2 regions of the Bacillus sp. VA15 genome follow, and region 1 is predicted to be linked to the other one. Evidence: a T-box and tRNA genes for the amino acid it is inferred to sense, from the RefSeq annotation. Region 1 holds a T-box; the other holds one or more tRNA genes.
The links. The T-box of region 1 lies ahead of leuS (leucine--tRNA ligase). A T-box ahead of a tRNA ligase gene usually reads a tRNA of that ligase, here a tRNA-Leu.

Region 1 (10,302 bases):
CCGCTATCGGAAAGAAACGGCGTTTTATAAAAGCCTGCAAACATGGGAGAATCATCTTGATGTGACAGCGATAAATGAACCGGAAACGCCGTTTGAATCGATGGTTGAAAGAAGCATTACCGGACAAACGGAACACTTGAAGCAAACCGCTGCCCGGCATCGCTTGGCATTGGAAAATGAAAAAGATGAGCTGATGGCATGGATCCATGAGGTCAAAACCCCATTGACAGCGATGCATTTAATCATTGATAGAATGGAAGACCAAGCTTTGAAATCCCAGCTATCATATGAATGGCTGCGTATTCACCTGCTTTTAGATCAGCAGCTTCATCAAAAACGCATATCATTTATTGAAAACGATCTGTCTGTGGAATTCATTCAGCTTCAGCCTTTGATCTTCAAGGAAATCAAAGATTTACAATCGTGGTGTATCCAAAAAGGGATCGGCTTTGATATTCAGCTGGAGGCTGAAGAAGTGCTGAGCGATGCAAAATGGCTGGCGTTTATCATCAGACAGCTGCTGACAAACGCGGTGAAATACAGCGAAGCCTCTGAGATAGAAATCAAAAGCACTCAAAAAGGGGAACGGACGCAGCTCCAAGTGAAAGACTGTGGCAGGGGCATTGATCAAAAAGATGTGCCGCGTATTTTTGATAAAGGATTTACATCTACAACGGACCACCATGATCAAGCGTCCACAGGCATGGGGCTGTACTTGGCGAAAAAAGCCGCGGCGCCGTTATTGATCCATATAGATGTTGATTCGGAGTTCGGTGTGGGGACAGTTTTTACATTAACCTTTCCGAAACGGAATCAATTTGAACGTGTCATAAGCATGTGACGAAAATGTCACATGCTTTTCTTTTTTGTTCGCAGTATCGAAGGAAAAGCCCGGCATTCCTTTTTATAATGAGATTATCCAATATAAAGGAGATTATAGAAATGATGATTTTACAAGCAAATAAAATTCGAAAAAGCTATGGAAACAAGCTGAATAAACAAGAAGTGCTCAAAGGTATTGATATCCATATCCAAAAAGGCGAATTTGTCAGTATTATGGGGGCATCAGGGTCCGGGAAAACCACATTGCTTAACGTGCTGTCTTCGATTGATCAGGTCAGTCACGGAACGATCAACATTAACGGAAATGAAATGACTTCTATGAAGGAAAAGCAGCTGGCTGAATTCAGAAAACAGCATTTAGGCTTTATCTTTCAAGATTACAATTTGTTAGACACATTGACAGTGAAAGAAAATATCCTTCTGCCATTATCGATCACGAAACTATCAAAAAAGGAAGCCAATCGCAAGTTTGAGGAAGTTGCAAAGGAATTGGGAATTTATGAATTGCGCGATAAGTACCCAAATGAAATTTCCGGCGGCCAGAAGCAGAGAACATCCGCCGGGAGAGCGTTTATTCATGACCCGAGCATTATTTTCGCTGATGAACCGACCGGCGCGCTCGATTCGAAATCGGCCTCCGATTTATTAAACAAGCTGAGCCAGCTCAATCAGAAACGCAACGCCACGATCATTATGGTCACCCATGATCCCGTCGCCGCAAGCTACTGCGGCAGAGTCATTTTTATTAAGGACGGGCTAATGTATACGCAGCTGAATAAAGGGGGCCAGGACAGGCAGACGTTTTTCCAGGATATTATGAAAACGCAAGGTGTGTTAGGCGGGGTGCAGCATGAACATTAATCAGCTCATCCTGCGAAATTTGAAAAAGAACCTTCGGAATTACTATCTGTATGTGTTTGCGCTCATTTTTAGCGTGGCGCTTTATTTCGCTTTTGTCACGCTCCAATATGATCCTGCGATTAACGAAGTGAAGGCTTCAATCAAGGGAGCCGCGGCTATTAAAACCGCTTCGATTTTGCTTGTGGCTGTAGTGGCAATCTTCATTTTATATGCCAATACGATTTTTATTAAAAGACGGAGTAAAGAAATCGGGCTGTTTCAATTAATCGGAATGACGAAGCATAAAATCTTTCGTATCTTAAGTGCAGAAAATATCATGCTGTATTTCGGTTCCCTAGCGATCGGGGTAGTGGCTGGGTTTTCGATATCGAAGCTGGTATTGATGATTCTGTTCAAAATTGTGGATGTCGAAGCTGATGCGAAACTGCATTTTTCCGGGCAAGCCTTGATCCAAACGATCATTGTATTCTGCGGCATTTACCTTTTGATTATGGTCATGAATTATACGTTTATCAAAAAACAAAGTATATTATCTTTATTTAAAGTGGCGTCTTCCACTGAAGATAAAGTGAAGAAAATATCATTTTTCCAGATGCTGATCGGCGCTTTAGGCATCGTGCTGATTTTGACAGGATACTATGTGTCTTCTGAGCTGTTTGGCGGAAAATTTAAGACCATTAATGAACTGTTTGGTGCGATGAGCTTCATCCTGGGGAGCGTCATTATCGGGACGTTTTTGTTTTATAAAGGATCGGTTACGTTTATCTCGAACATCATTCGAAAAAGCAAGGGCGGCTACTTAAATATTTCTGAGGTCCTGTCACTGTCATCAATCATGTTCAGAATGAAATCGAACGCGTTGCTGCTGACGATTATTACAACCGTTTCAGCGCTCGCCATCGGGCTGTTATCTCTTGCTTACATCTCGTATTACTCGGCAGAAAAAACTGCTGAACAAAATGTAGCGGCGGATTTTTCATTCATGAATGAGAAAGATGCCAAACGATTCGAAAGCAGTTTGAGTGAAAGCAACATTTCATATGTGAAAAAGGAAACCCCTGTCCTGCAAGCGTCTTTTGATGTCACAAATATCATGGATGGAACCCCGAAAGAGATGCAGGGGGACCCTAGCAAATTACAGCTTGCTGTTGTTAGCGACAAAGATGTAAACGGAGTCGATGTGGCGGCTGGGGAGGCGGTTTTCTCAGGATACACCGACTTGCTGCAAAAAATAATGGTTTTAAAAGACTCGGGCAGCATTAAAGTAAACAGCAAGCATGAAACGCAACCATTACACTATAAAGGATTAAGAGATGAGTTTCTTGTATCCTACACGTTTACAAGCGGGGGAATGCCCGCTGTCATAGTGGATGACAGCCTGTATAAACGGCTGAACAAAGATAAAGACCCCGGTATTCAGCTTCCGCAATCTGAATTTATCGGCATTAATATGAAACATGGAGATCAGCTTGAAAAAGCAAATGAGCTTTTTCAAAAGGTGAACAAGAAAGATCTGCATTTATCAAGGCTGGATACAAGTATTGCGCAAAAATCTCTTTTTGGTATGGTCATGTTCATCGTTGGTTTCTTAGGATTAACATTTCTCATCACCTCGGGGTGTATCCTTTACTTTAAACAAATGGGTGAAAGTGAAGATGAAAAACCGAATTATACCATTTTGAGAAAACTCGGTTTTACGCAGGGCGACCTGATAAAGGGGATACGAATCAAACAAATGTACAACTTCGGCATTCCACTGGTTGTCGGTCTCTTCCACAGCTACTTTGCCGTCCAATCCGGCTGGTTCTTATTCGGATCTGAGGTCTGGACGCCGATGATAGTGGTGATGATGTTATATACTGCGCTCTACTCGATTTTTGGTTTTCTGTCAGTTCTTTATTATAAGAAGGTTATTAAATCGTCGTTGTGAAACAGCAAAAGCTCCAGAGATTCTGGAGCTTTTTGTTTATCGTTTTGGCGCCCGGTAACCGGCGGCTTCAGCTTCTTCAACTGAACAAAACATTTCAGCCGGGTCGGTTGTCCGGTCATAGTATGTACTGCCCGGCGTGTGGTAGATGCCGTTTTTGCTTCCTTTAATATTACAGCCTTCTGCTGTGTCAGCTGTTTTGGCTTCATCATTTTTATAGGTATGGCTTGAAGAATTTCCAGTGTCTTCATGAGAACTGGCAGTTTGGCTTTTTGCCTCTTTCAATTGATTTTCAAGCTTTGTGTTATCTTGTTGGAGTGTTTCATTTTCAGCCTTAACCGTTTTTGTATCTTCTTTGAGCTGTTTTTGATTTTCTTGAAGCTCTTTAATCTCAGCTTTTAATGATTTCTGAGTCTTTTTTAGTTCGCTATTCTCTTTTTCAATCTGCTCAAGCTTGTCCTGATCTTCTGTGTTGTCTTTCAATTTCTTTGCTTCAGAGCTCACAGATTTATATTCTTTCTCAAGTGCTTCATGCTCTTTTGTGAGACTTTTATATTCGGCGTTTAGCGCTGAATATTTTTTCTCAGCATTTGCTGCAGCAGCATCAGGTTCTGACAATCCTGCTCCGGTGAAGAGCAGCACCAGGCATCCTATCAAAAGCGGCCAAAAGAGTTTCTTAGAGAAACGTTTTTCCTTTTTCAGCACATATCTGACGAGGTGATACAATCCATAGCCAAGCGAAATGAGACATGCAAGAAAACCTAAAAATGCTAATGTCATTTCCATAAAATGCCCCCTTTTTCTATTTATTTTACATTTTCTGAACAATATTTGTTAGATTTTTTCACGCTCATCAGTTGAAAAATGTGAGATAGACAGATAGAATGAATGTGCTATGATAACTCGATTCGTACGGAGCCGTTTTAGGTTTCGTTTTTTTCATGAGCTTTTTTAGGTAAGAAAGGGGGATTAGTGTGCCGCGTGCTCTTAAAATTTTAATCATTGGAATGTTTATTAATGTGACGGGTGCTTCTTTTTTATGGCCGCTGAATACGATTTATATCCATAATCATTTAGGAAAGTCATTAACAGTAGCCGGACTTGTGCTGATGCTGAATTCCGGCGCCAGTGTGGCAGGAAATTTATGCGGCGGTTTTTTGTTTGATAAAATCGGCGGCTTTAAATCGATTATGCTTGGGATTGCGATTACGTTAGCAAGCCTGATGGGCCTTGTCTTTTTTCATGAGTGGCCGGCCTATATTGTGCTGCTGACGATTGTGGGCTTTGGTTCCGGTGTTGTTTTTCCGGCCAGCTACGCAATGGCTGGATCGGTGTGGCCTGAAGGGGGAAGGAAGGCATTTAATGCGATATATGTTGCGCAAAACGCGGGTGTGGCCGTTGGGTCAGCACTTGGCGGAGTCGTGGCATCTTTCTCATTTTCATACGTATTTTTGGCGAATGCTGCATTGTATCTGGCCTTTTTCTTTATCGTATATTTCGGATTTCGAAATATTCAGACGAAGGATGCGTCTCAAACATCGGTGCTTGATTATGATGCCGTAAACGGCAAAGCAAAATTTGCTGCGCTTATCATATTAAGCAGCGGCTATGTACTCGGATGGCTGGCTTATTCTCAGTGGTCTACCACAATTGCTTCGTACACACAAAGCATTGGAATATCTCTTTCCTTATATAGCGTGCTGTGGACGGTTAACGGGATTTTAATTGTGCTTGGCCAGCCGCTTGTCAGCTTTGTAGTGAAAAAATGGGCGGAGTCGCTGAAAGCGCAAATGGTCATCGGATTTATCATTTTCATTGTATCCTTCAGCATGCTGCTGACGGCAAAGCATTTCCCGATGTTTCTGGCTGCTATGGTGATCCTGACCATAGGGGAAATGCTTGTCTGGCCTGCGGTGCCGACGATTGCCAACCAGCTTGCCCCTAAAGGGAAGGAAGGATTTTACCAAGGCTTTGTCAACAGCGCGGCGACAGGCGGCAGAATGATTGGTCCGTTGTTCGGCGGTTTGCTTGTCGATCATTTCGGCATTCAGGCTCTTGTCTTATCTCTTTTGGTTTTGCTGTTGATCAGTATTGCCACGACGCTTTTATATGACAAACGGATAAAACCGGCTAAAGAAACAAATAAGCAAGCATCAATCTCTTCATAATAAAGATCCCGCCGGATGAGCGGGATCTTTTTACATAATCGGAAGCACGTTAACGGCATCCTTTACATTTGAATATGTTTTCAGCGATGAAAAATTGGCGTCCAGTTTATTCATTTTCATAGCCAATTCTGGCTTAATGCCAGTAATGATTAATTCGGTTCCGGTCAATTTCAGCAAATGGCTCAGCTTGAAAATCTGGTCGGCGGTTTGTTCATTTACTTGGGCTAATCCTGATAAATCAATGATCAAATAATCATCTTTGGATGTTGATAAGATATTCGTCAATGTGCTGACGATGGAATTAAATCGCTCCTCTGTCAGGTTGCCGACTAGCGGAAGGGCCGAAATGCCGTTGCGAATCGGGACAATAGGCGTTGAAAGTGCAGTAATTTCTGTGAGGGAATCCTCGAGAAGTTTTTCATACTCTTTTTGCTGGGTGATGTCTTTTTGAATTCCGACAAAATAGGTCTTGTCTTCGATCTCCAGCGGATCAATACTCAATTCATTCCAGAACAGCGTTCCGTCTTTTTTGTAGTTTTGGATCTGAACGGTAACCGGTTCTTTATTTTGCAAAGCGATTCTGATGTTGTCTACTTCAGCGGGGTCTGTGTGTTTCCCCTGTAAGAAGCGGCAGTTCTTTCCTAAAATCTCTCCGGCTTCATAGCCGGTCATTTGAACAAAGCCTTGGTTTACGTAGACAATAGGATTATCTTCAAGTGCAGGATCTGTAATTACCACACCGACTCGCGCGTGATCAAGCGCTTTTTTGATGACTTCCAGCTGTCCTTGTACTCCAAATGATTGAAAACTAGCCATATAAATCCCCCTTAGGCTGTCAGCTAACTGTGCGAAAGCCTGGTATTCCCCTTTTTTTAATGAATTCTACAGTAACCGTAGCACAACACATGTTCTGATTCAAGCAAGCGCAGTTTGTTGTTTGTCATCAAGGCTTGTCCTCGTATACACTAAAAATAAGAACAGAGATTGAACATATGAACGGAAGTAGCTAAATGAGTGACTAGGTCAATGTCACTGGGTGAAAAATGAATCCAATGCATCAAGCTTACCGATCATGTGTTCACATATAATGGAAGAAACAAGCTTTTTTCAGATTTGCCAGTATGTAGATATCGAAAATCATCGGAATCGTTTAAGGGGGCTGGATGGCCTGAAGTCGCTTTACGAAATAAGGGCTTTAGGAAGGTGATGATGAAGATGCTGCATCAGGTACTTATTGCTTGTGTAATTGGAGGAATCATGGGGATTCTCGGTCATGTGAAAAAGAGAGGCAGGCTGGAGAAGCCCAGAATGACGAAGCGGTTTATCTACCTTGGATTTTTGGAAGATTGGTTTATCGGAATGACAGCTTCCATTTTACTTGTATTATCCGCTGACCCCGATTCAGGAATTCAACTTGTCATCTTATCCATTATCTCAGGCTACGGCGGTGAAGCTGTTCTCAGAAGTTTTGACTTTGTGAGAGAAATGAACAGCGGAGGCGAACCGGCCGAGTCCAAACGTCAAACCAAAACTCCACCCGAATAATTGTCCTCAATCTTCGCCCGTTCAGGGTACATTCCCATTGTATACAAACCTGCTTGCACTTATGAACAGAATTCTATAAAATACAGTTAAGATTACGGTTGCGATAAGAACAATGAAGAGGAGCAGTAAGAAGCAGATATTGTTGCAGAGAGTTGACGGCTGGTGAAAGTCAATCAAGTTTGTTTCCGAACTCACCTCAGAGTTGCAGCGGTGAAAAGCCGCTGACGCATAACTGCGTTAAAAGTATCAAGTGAGTGCGGCGCATGCCGCGCTAACGAGGGTGGTACCGCGGGAAAACGAAAGTCTCTCGTCCCTTTTAGGGATGAGGGAGTTTTTTTTAGTTTGGGAATATTCTGAATATAATCCTCTCCTTCCCGTCAATACTTGAACCATAAACGCCGTATTCAATCAGAAGGAGGTTTTTACTTTGAGTTTTCAGCACAAAGAGATAGAAAAGAAATGGCAAACATATTGGCTCGAAAACAAAACATTTGCCACTCTTGATAATAATGAAAAACAAAAATTTTACGCGCTGGACATGTTTCCTTATCCGTCAGGAGCGGGATTGCACGTCGGCCATCCTGAAGGATATACAGCTACGGATATCCTGTCCCGCATGAAGCGCATGCAGGGCTATGATGTCCTACATCCAATGGGCTGGGACGCATTCGGCCTGCCGGCTGAACAATACGCGCTTGACACAGGGAACGATCCTGCTGTGTTTACGAAGCAGAATATCGATAATTTCCGCCGCCAAATTCAGTCGCTTGGCTTCTCATATGACTGGGATCGTGAAATCAATACGACTGACCCTGAATACTATAAATGGACGCAATGGATTTTCTTAAAGCTTTACGAAAAAGGCCTTGCTTACGTTGACGAAGTGCCTGTAAACTGGTGCCCTGCTCTCGGTACGGTTCTTGCCAACGAAGAAGTTATTGACGGCAAGAGCGAACGCGGCGGCCATCCGGTAGAGAGACGCCCGATGAAGCAGTGGATGCTGAAAATTACAGCATATGCGGACAGGCTTCTTGAAGACTTGGAAGAGCTTGACTGGCCGGAAAGCATTAAAGATATGCAGCGCAACTGGATCGGCCGTTCTGAAGGCGCACACGTTCATTTTACTGTAGATGGACATGCTGAATCCTTTACGGTGTTTACGACAAGACCAGATACGCTGTTTGGCGCTACATACACTGTGCTTGCTCCGGAACATGCATTGGTGGAAAACATCACAACGGCAGAGCAAAAAGAAGCTGTTGAAGCATATATCAAAGAAATTCAATCAAAGAGTGATCTTGAGCGTACAGATCTTGCGAAAACAAAGACAGGCGTTTTCACAGGAGCTTATGCGATCAATCCTGTAAACGGAGAAAAATTGCCGATCTGGATTGCGGATTACGTTCTTGCTTCATACGGAACAGGTGCTGTTATGGCTGTTCCTGGCCACGATGAGCGTGATTTTGAATTCGCCAAAACATTTGGCCTTCCGGTGAAGGAAGTCGTGAAAGGCGGAAATGTTGAGGAAGCAGCGTACACTGGCGACGGCGAGCATGTGAACTCAGATTTTCTGAACGGCCTTAACAAGCAGGAAGCGATTGAGAAAGTGAACGCTTGGCTGGAAGAAACGAAAAACGGCGAGAAGAAAGTGACGTACCGTCTGCGCGACTGGCTCTTTAGCCGTCAGCGTTATTGGGGCGAACCGATTCCGGTCATTCATTGGGAAGACGGAACATCAACGGCTGTGCCGGAAGAGGAGCTGCCGCTGATTTTGCCGAAAACGGATGAAATCAAACCGAGCGGAACAGGCGAATCACCGCTTGCGAACATTAAAGATTGGGTGGAAGTCACAGATCCTGAGACAGGTAAAAAAGGAAGAAGAGAAACGAATACAATGCCGCAATGGGCGGGAAGCTGCTGGTATTTCTTGCGCTATATTGATCCGCGCAATCCGAATCAGCTGGCATCACCAGAGAAATTGGAAAAATGGCTTCCGGTTGATATGTATATCGGCGGTGCAGAACATGCCGTGCTTCACCTTCTGTACGCCCGCTTCTGGCATAAGTTCCTTTATGATATCGGCGTAGTGCCGACGAAAGAACCATTCCAAAAGCTGTACAACCAAGGCATGATTCTCGGCGAAAACAACGAAAAAATGAGTAAATCTAAAGGGAACGTCGTCAACCCTGACGAAATCGTTGCTTCTCACGGCGCTGATACGCTGAGATTGTACGAAATGTTCATGGGACCGCTTGATGCTTCAATCGCCTGGTCTGAATCAGGATTAGACGGCGCGCGCCGCTTCCTTGACCGCGTATGGCGCCTGTTTGTTGAAGACAGCGGTGAGCTTAATGGCAAAATCGTTGAAGGCGCTGGTGAAACATTGGAGCGCGTGTATCATGAAACGGTCATGAAAGTCACAGACCATTACGAAGGCCTTCGTTTCAACACGGGTATTTCCCAGCTGATGGTCTTTATTAATGAAGCGTATAAAGCAACAGAGCTGCCGAAAGAATATATGGAAGGCTTTGTGAAGCTTCTTTCTCCTGTCGCGCCTCACTTGGCGGAAGAGCTTTGGGAGAAGCTTGGCCATTCCGGCACGATTGCATACGAAGCTTGGCCTGAATATGATGAAACGAAACTTGTGGATGATGAAGTTGAAATCGTTGTTCAGCTGAACGGAAAAGTAAAAGCGAAATTACAGGTTCCTGCCGATGCGACGAAAGAACAGCTGGAACAGCTTGCTCAAGCAGATGAAAAGATCAAAGAGCAGCTTGAAGGCAAAACGATTCGAAAAATCATCGCGGTGCCTGGCAAGCTTGTCAATATTGTGGCAAACTAAGCCTAGAAAAAATCCCCTTTGCCAAAAGGGGATTTTTTTCATCAGTCTGTAAATAGCAATCGTCCAGCTGACTTTGATATACTGAACATGATCATTGTGAATAGGAGTGTTTTCTT
Region 2 (4,285 bases), on a different contig from region 1:
ACCTGTTATCTAGTTTTGAGAGAATAAGTTTTTTCAAAAAAACACTTGATTTTCTCAAGAATACATAGTATAATGTTAAATGTCACTGAAATTGTCTGGTGATGATGGCGAAGAGGTCACACCCGTTCCCATACCGAACACGGAAGTTAAGCTCTTCAGCGCCGATGGTAGTCGGGGGTTTCCCCCTGTGAGAGTAGGACATCGCCAGGCAGACTTCATTCCGCAGTAGCTCAGTGGTAGAGCTATCGGCTGTTAACCGATCGGTCGTAGGTTCGAATCCTACCTGCGGAGCCATTATTGGAGAGCTGTCCGAGTGGTCGAAGGAGCACGATTGGAAATCGTGTAGGCGGTCAACTCCGTCTCAAGGGTTCGAATCCCTTGCTCTCCGCCACTGATACTTATACATAATTACATTTGAAAGTCTGGGCCCGTTGGTCAAGCGGTTAAGACACCGCCCTTTCACGGCGGTAACACGGGTTCGAATCCCGTACGGGTCATTATATGATGGAGGATTAGCTCAGCTGGGAGAGCATCTGCCTTACAAGCAGAGGGTCGGCGGTTCGAGCCCGTCATCCTCCACCATTATCATCGCGGGGTGGAGCAGTTCGGTAGCTCGTCGGGCTCATAACCCGAAGGTCGCAGGTTCAAATCCTGCCCCCGCAACCAAATATATAAATGATATAAGAAGTGCCCGAAGGGTGCAGCCGAAATCATTTTATACAAATATGGTCCGGTAGTTCAGTTGGTTAGAATGCCTGCCTGTCACGCAGGAGGTCGCGGGTTCGAGTCCCGTCCGGACCGCCATTTAAATAATAAGGCTCGGTAGCTCAGTTGGTAGAGCAACGGACTGAAAATCCGTGTGTCGGCGGTTCGATTCCGTCCCGAGCCACCACCTATGCCGGTGTAGCTCAATTGGTAGAGCAACTGACTTGTAATCAGTAGGTTGGGGGTTCAAGTCCTCTTGCCGGCACTGTTTTTTCAAAACTTAATGTGGAGGGGTAGCGAAGTGGCTAAACGCGGCGGACTGTAAATCCGCTCCCTCAGGGTTCGGCAGTTCGAATCTGCCCCCCTCCACCATTTATAGGGGCATAGTTTAACGGTAGAACAGAGGTCTCCAAAACCTCCGGTGTGGGTTCGATTCCTACTGCCCCTGCCAAATTTATGACATCTTGAGATTATGGCGGTTGTGGCGAAGTGGTTAACGCACCAGATTGTGGCTCTGGCACTCGTGGGTTCGATTCCCATCAATCGCCCCATATTATCATTGGGCTATAGCCAAGCGGTAAGGCAACGGACTTTGACTCCGTCATGCGTTGGTTCGAATCCAGCTAGCCCAGTCTCACTTTTTATATTAATTGCATATGATGTATGAAGTCCCTTAAGATGCGGAAGTAGTTCAGTGGTAGAACACCACCTTGCCAAGGTGGGGGTCGCGGGTTCGAATCCCGTCTTCCGCTCCAATTACGGCGGCATAGCCAAGTGGTAAGGCAGAGGTCTGCAAAACCTTTATCCCCGGTTCGAATCCGGGTGTCGCCTTTCTTTTGCCGGGGTGGTGGAATTGGCAGACACACAGGACTTAAAATCCTGCGGTAGGTGACTACCGTGCCGGTTCAAGTCCGGCCCTCGGCACCAATTTTACTTACATGGTAAGTTGAATTGGTGTTTGTGTTTTATCATTATAACTAATCATATTAATGATCTACTTGTGTAGATCATTTTTTTATTGTTTTGATTTATGCAGCTAAGTTACGTTCCGATACATGATCATAAAGCTGCTTGAGTTATTATGTTTAGTTAAGTCTCTTAATCCTTTTTTATTTTATATTTTCAAAAAAACTTTTTTGAAATACGTTGACACTTTGTAAGATCCATGATATATTTATATTCGTCGGTTAGATACGACGTAAAACTTGCCGGTGTGGCGGAATTGGCAGACGCGCACGACTCAAAATCGTGTTCCTTCTGGAGTGTCGGTTCGACCCCGACCACCGGTATACTGAAAAAAACCTGTTTCTTATACAGAAACGGGTTTTTATTTTTTATCAAAGAAAAGGAGCCTATCTTAATTGAGGCTCCTTTTTACCATTCACTCAGCGTATTGGTCTATGATCTCTTCTAGTACCTCTTTAAGCTCTTCTGCATCTTCAAGCTCTGATTGGCTGAAACGGACGCGTACAAGCTGTTCTCCGTCATTATACATCTCTTCCAGCCATCCTCGTAGGCCTCTTGCCCTGCGGTCGACTTCGAAAATGATTTCTAAACCGTTTTCGTCTAAAAGGAAAATGAGCTCTAATTCATCAAACATCTGACGATAATATCCGGAAGTCGGAACGAACTCGAATTCTTGAACGAATGGAAGACGGCGCTGGAAGTAGGGCGCTTGTTCACAATCTGCTTCGTTAAGACGGAAACCTAGGTTTTCGATTGCTTCCAGCACACTTTCAATCCAAGGGTGCGCTTCAACGAAAATGCGGTCTTGATCGGATTTATCGATACCGCCTTGTATATCAAGGTCTGTCACCACGGCGACCTCTACTTTCCCTACAGTAATTGGTGTATCAAGAGGGAGGGTGAATGAGAACGGAAATTGATGCTCTTCTCCAGGCTGAATGGTGAATGAACCAGTGACCTGAAAAGAATGAATTGTAGCGTATTTCCGGTGTTCTTCATCGTCTTTTACAATGACGTACCGTGTGTTAAGCTGTAAATCAATATAACGGATGTCCTGAGCGATTTTCCCGCCTTTGACATGGACAGTTCCCCGTACTTCTTCTCCTGGATAATATGCGTCTTTCTCTAAAATTGTATCTACTTTTGCAGCACCGATACCGGCACTTGCTGCAAGCTTCTTAAAAAATGACATGTTAGATCTTCCCCTTTTTCTTTTTCTCAACAGATATACGTAAGAAGGAAGAAAAAAGATTCATTTGATTCATACTTTTTACCTATTATTCGTCCGGCCTAGGGACAGACTAAGAATACTATTGAAAGCAAAGGAGCGGATTGAAATGGATAAAGAAAGTATGGTTGCTGATGAATTACACAGAATGTTTTTGGCTGGTGAGCTGCAAATCACGGTAGAGGAGGATATAAACAATATTTCCGAAAGGCTGAGAAACGGCGATCTCAGTTTAGACCGATTAAGCGGTGAAGACGCGTTTATAAAAGAAACGGTAAACGAGGCTTTAAGAAGAGTGGAGCAATAAAAGGGAGAGACGGGATCTGAAAGATGAGATTCCGTCTTTTTTTGTGACTTTGTTACAGTTCTCTGCAAGATAAAAGCAAATCGATTTGAAATGGTTTACTCAGGAGCCAGCCTTTTTCCATCAGAAGTTCAGATAGTTCCCCATGCAGATGAACAGCTGCATCTAATTGATCATGCAACGCTGTTCGGAGGTTGGGGTTTGCAGTTTCCGTTATTGCGACAGTGTACTTTTTAATGATGATTTGTATTGTCGTTAAGCAATCAAGAATCATTATAGGTATGATTGGGGTTGAAAAATCGTTCAATGCCTTCACCGCCTGTTAGTGGGTTTTATCTTTTAGATCTTCCTATTGAGAAGTATTTAGCCTTGTTTCATGGATTTATACAAAATGCTATAATGATTAACAAATTTTTTCGGGGAGTGGGATGATGAAACAGATTATTGCGATGGGCGGCGGGGGTTTTTCGATGGAACCGGAAAATTTGTCCCTCGATCAATATATCATCAATCAATCGGGACGGAAGTCGCCTCGCATTTGTTTTTTGCCGACGGCGAGCGGTGATTCCCAAAACTATATTCAGCGGTTTTATCATGCTTTTCAAACACTGGATTGTGTGCCGTCTCATTTATCCTTATTTAAGCCGCCGACAACAGACTTCATTTCTTTTGTTATGGAAAAGGACGTGATTTATGTTGGCGGGGGAAATACGCGGAATATGCTTGTGCTGTGGAAGGAATGGGGGCTGGATCTTATTCTCAGAGAGGCATGGAAGAACGGGGTGATTTTAGCTGGATTAAGTGCCGGTGCGATCTGCTGGTTTGAAGAAGGAGTGACAGATTCGGCAGGACCGCTGACAAGTATGAAAAGTTTAGGTTTTTTGCAAGGGAGCTTTTGTCCTCATTATGACGGTGAAAAGAACCGGAGGCCGATATACCATCAGTTGATATCTAACGAATTCTTGTGCGATGGCTATGCGGCGGACGATGGAGCGGCTCTCCATTTCATAATTGATCAGCTGTTTCAGACTGTGAGTTCAAGACCGGGTGCAAAGGCATATCGGGTGATGAGGGGTGAACAT

Region 2: it encodes a tRNA-Leu, which carries the amino acid that the T-box ahead of leuS (leucine--tRNA ligase) is inferred to sense. The anticodon was not compared.

The regions. Positions count from the first base shown of each region.
Region 1 covers NZ_JBVQPQ010000001.1:22,088-32,389, forward strand. The annotation lists gene bceS (two-component sensor histidine kinase BceS) at 1-841, shown strand, start outside; gene bceA (bacitracin ABC transporter ATP-binding protein BceA) at 943-1,704, shown strand; gene bceB (bacitracin ABC transporter permease BceB) at 1,694-3,634, shown strand; gene AC0DBE_RS00135 (LMBR1 domain-containing protein) at 3,671-4,417, opposite strand; gene AC0DBE_RS00140 (MDR family MFS transporter) at 4,606-5,799, shown strand; gene ytvA (YtvA family blue-light photoreceptor) at 5,830-6,615, opposite strand; gene AC0DBE_RS00150 (DUF4257 domain-containing protein) at 7,009-7,344, shown strand; T-box leader at 7,448-7,662, shown strand; gene leuS (leucine--tRNA ligase) at 7,772-10,186, shown strand; gene AC0DBE_RS00160 (rhodanese-like domain-containing protein) at 10,302-10,302, shown strand, end outside.
Region 2 covers NZ_JBVQPQ010000009.1:88,556-92,840, reverse strand. The annotation lists rRNA gene rrf (5S ribosomal RNA) at 95-210, shown strand; tRNA gene AC0DBE_RS19655 (tRNA-Asn) at 220-294, shown strand; tRNA gene AC0DBE_RS19650 (tRNA-Ser) at 300-391, shown strand; tRNA gene AC0DBE_RS19645 (tRNA-Glu) at 426-497, shown strand; tRNA gene AC0DBE_RS19640 (tRNA-Val) at 507-582, shown strand; tRNA gene AC0DBE_RS19635 (tRNA-Met) at 590-666, shown strand; tRNA gene AC0DBE_RS19630 (tRNA-Asp) at 728-804, shown strand; tRNA gene AC0DBE_RS19625 (tRNA-Phe) at 817-892, shown strand; tRNA gene AC0DBE_RS19620 (tRNA-Thr) at 898-970, shown strand; tRNA gene AC0DBE_RS19615 (tRNA-Tyr) at 993-1,077, shown strand; tRNA gene AC0DBE_RS19610 (tRNA-Trp) at 1,083-1,156, shown strand; tRNA gene AC0DBE_RS19605 (tRNA-His) at 1,181-1,256, shown strand; tRNA gene AC0DBE_RS19600 (tRNA-Gln) at 1,266-1,337, shown strand; tRNA gene AC0DBE_RS19595 (tRNA-Gly) at 1,386-1,460, shown strand; tRNA gene AC0DBE_RS19590 (tRNA-Cys) at 1,466-1,536, shown strand; tRNA gene AC0DBE_RS19585 (tRNA-Leu) at 1,544-1,632, shown strand; tRNA gene AC0DBE_RS19580 (tRNA-Leu) at 1,913-1,994, shown strand; gene spo0M (sporulation control protein Spo0M) at 2,087-2,863, opposite strand; gene AC0DBE_RS19570 (hypothetical protein) at 3,003-3,206, shown strand; gene AC0DBE_RS19565 (spore coat protein) at 3,259-3,519, opposite strand; gene AC0DBE_RS19560 (Type 1 glutamine amidotransferase-like domain-containing protein) at 3,635-4,285, shown strand, end outside.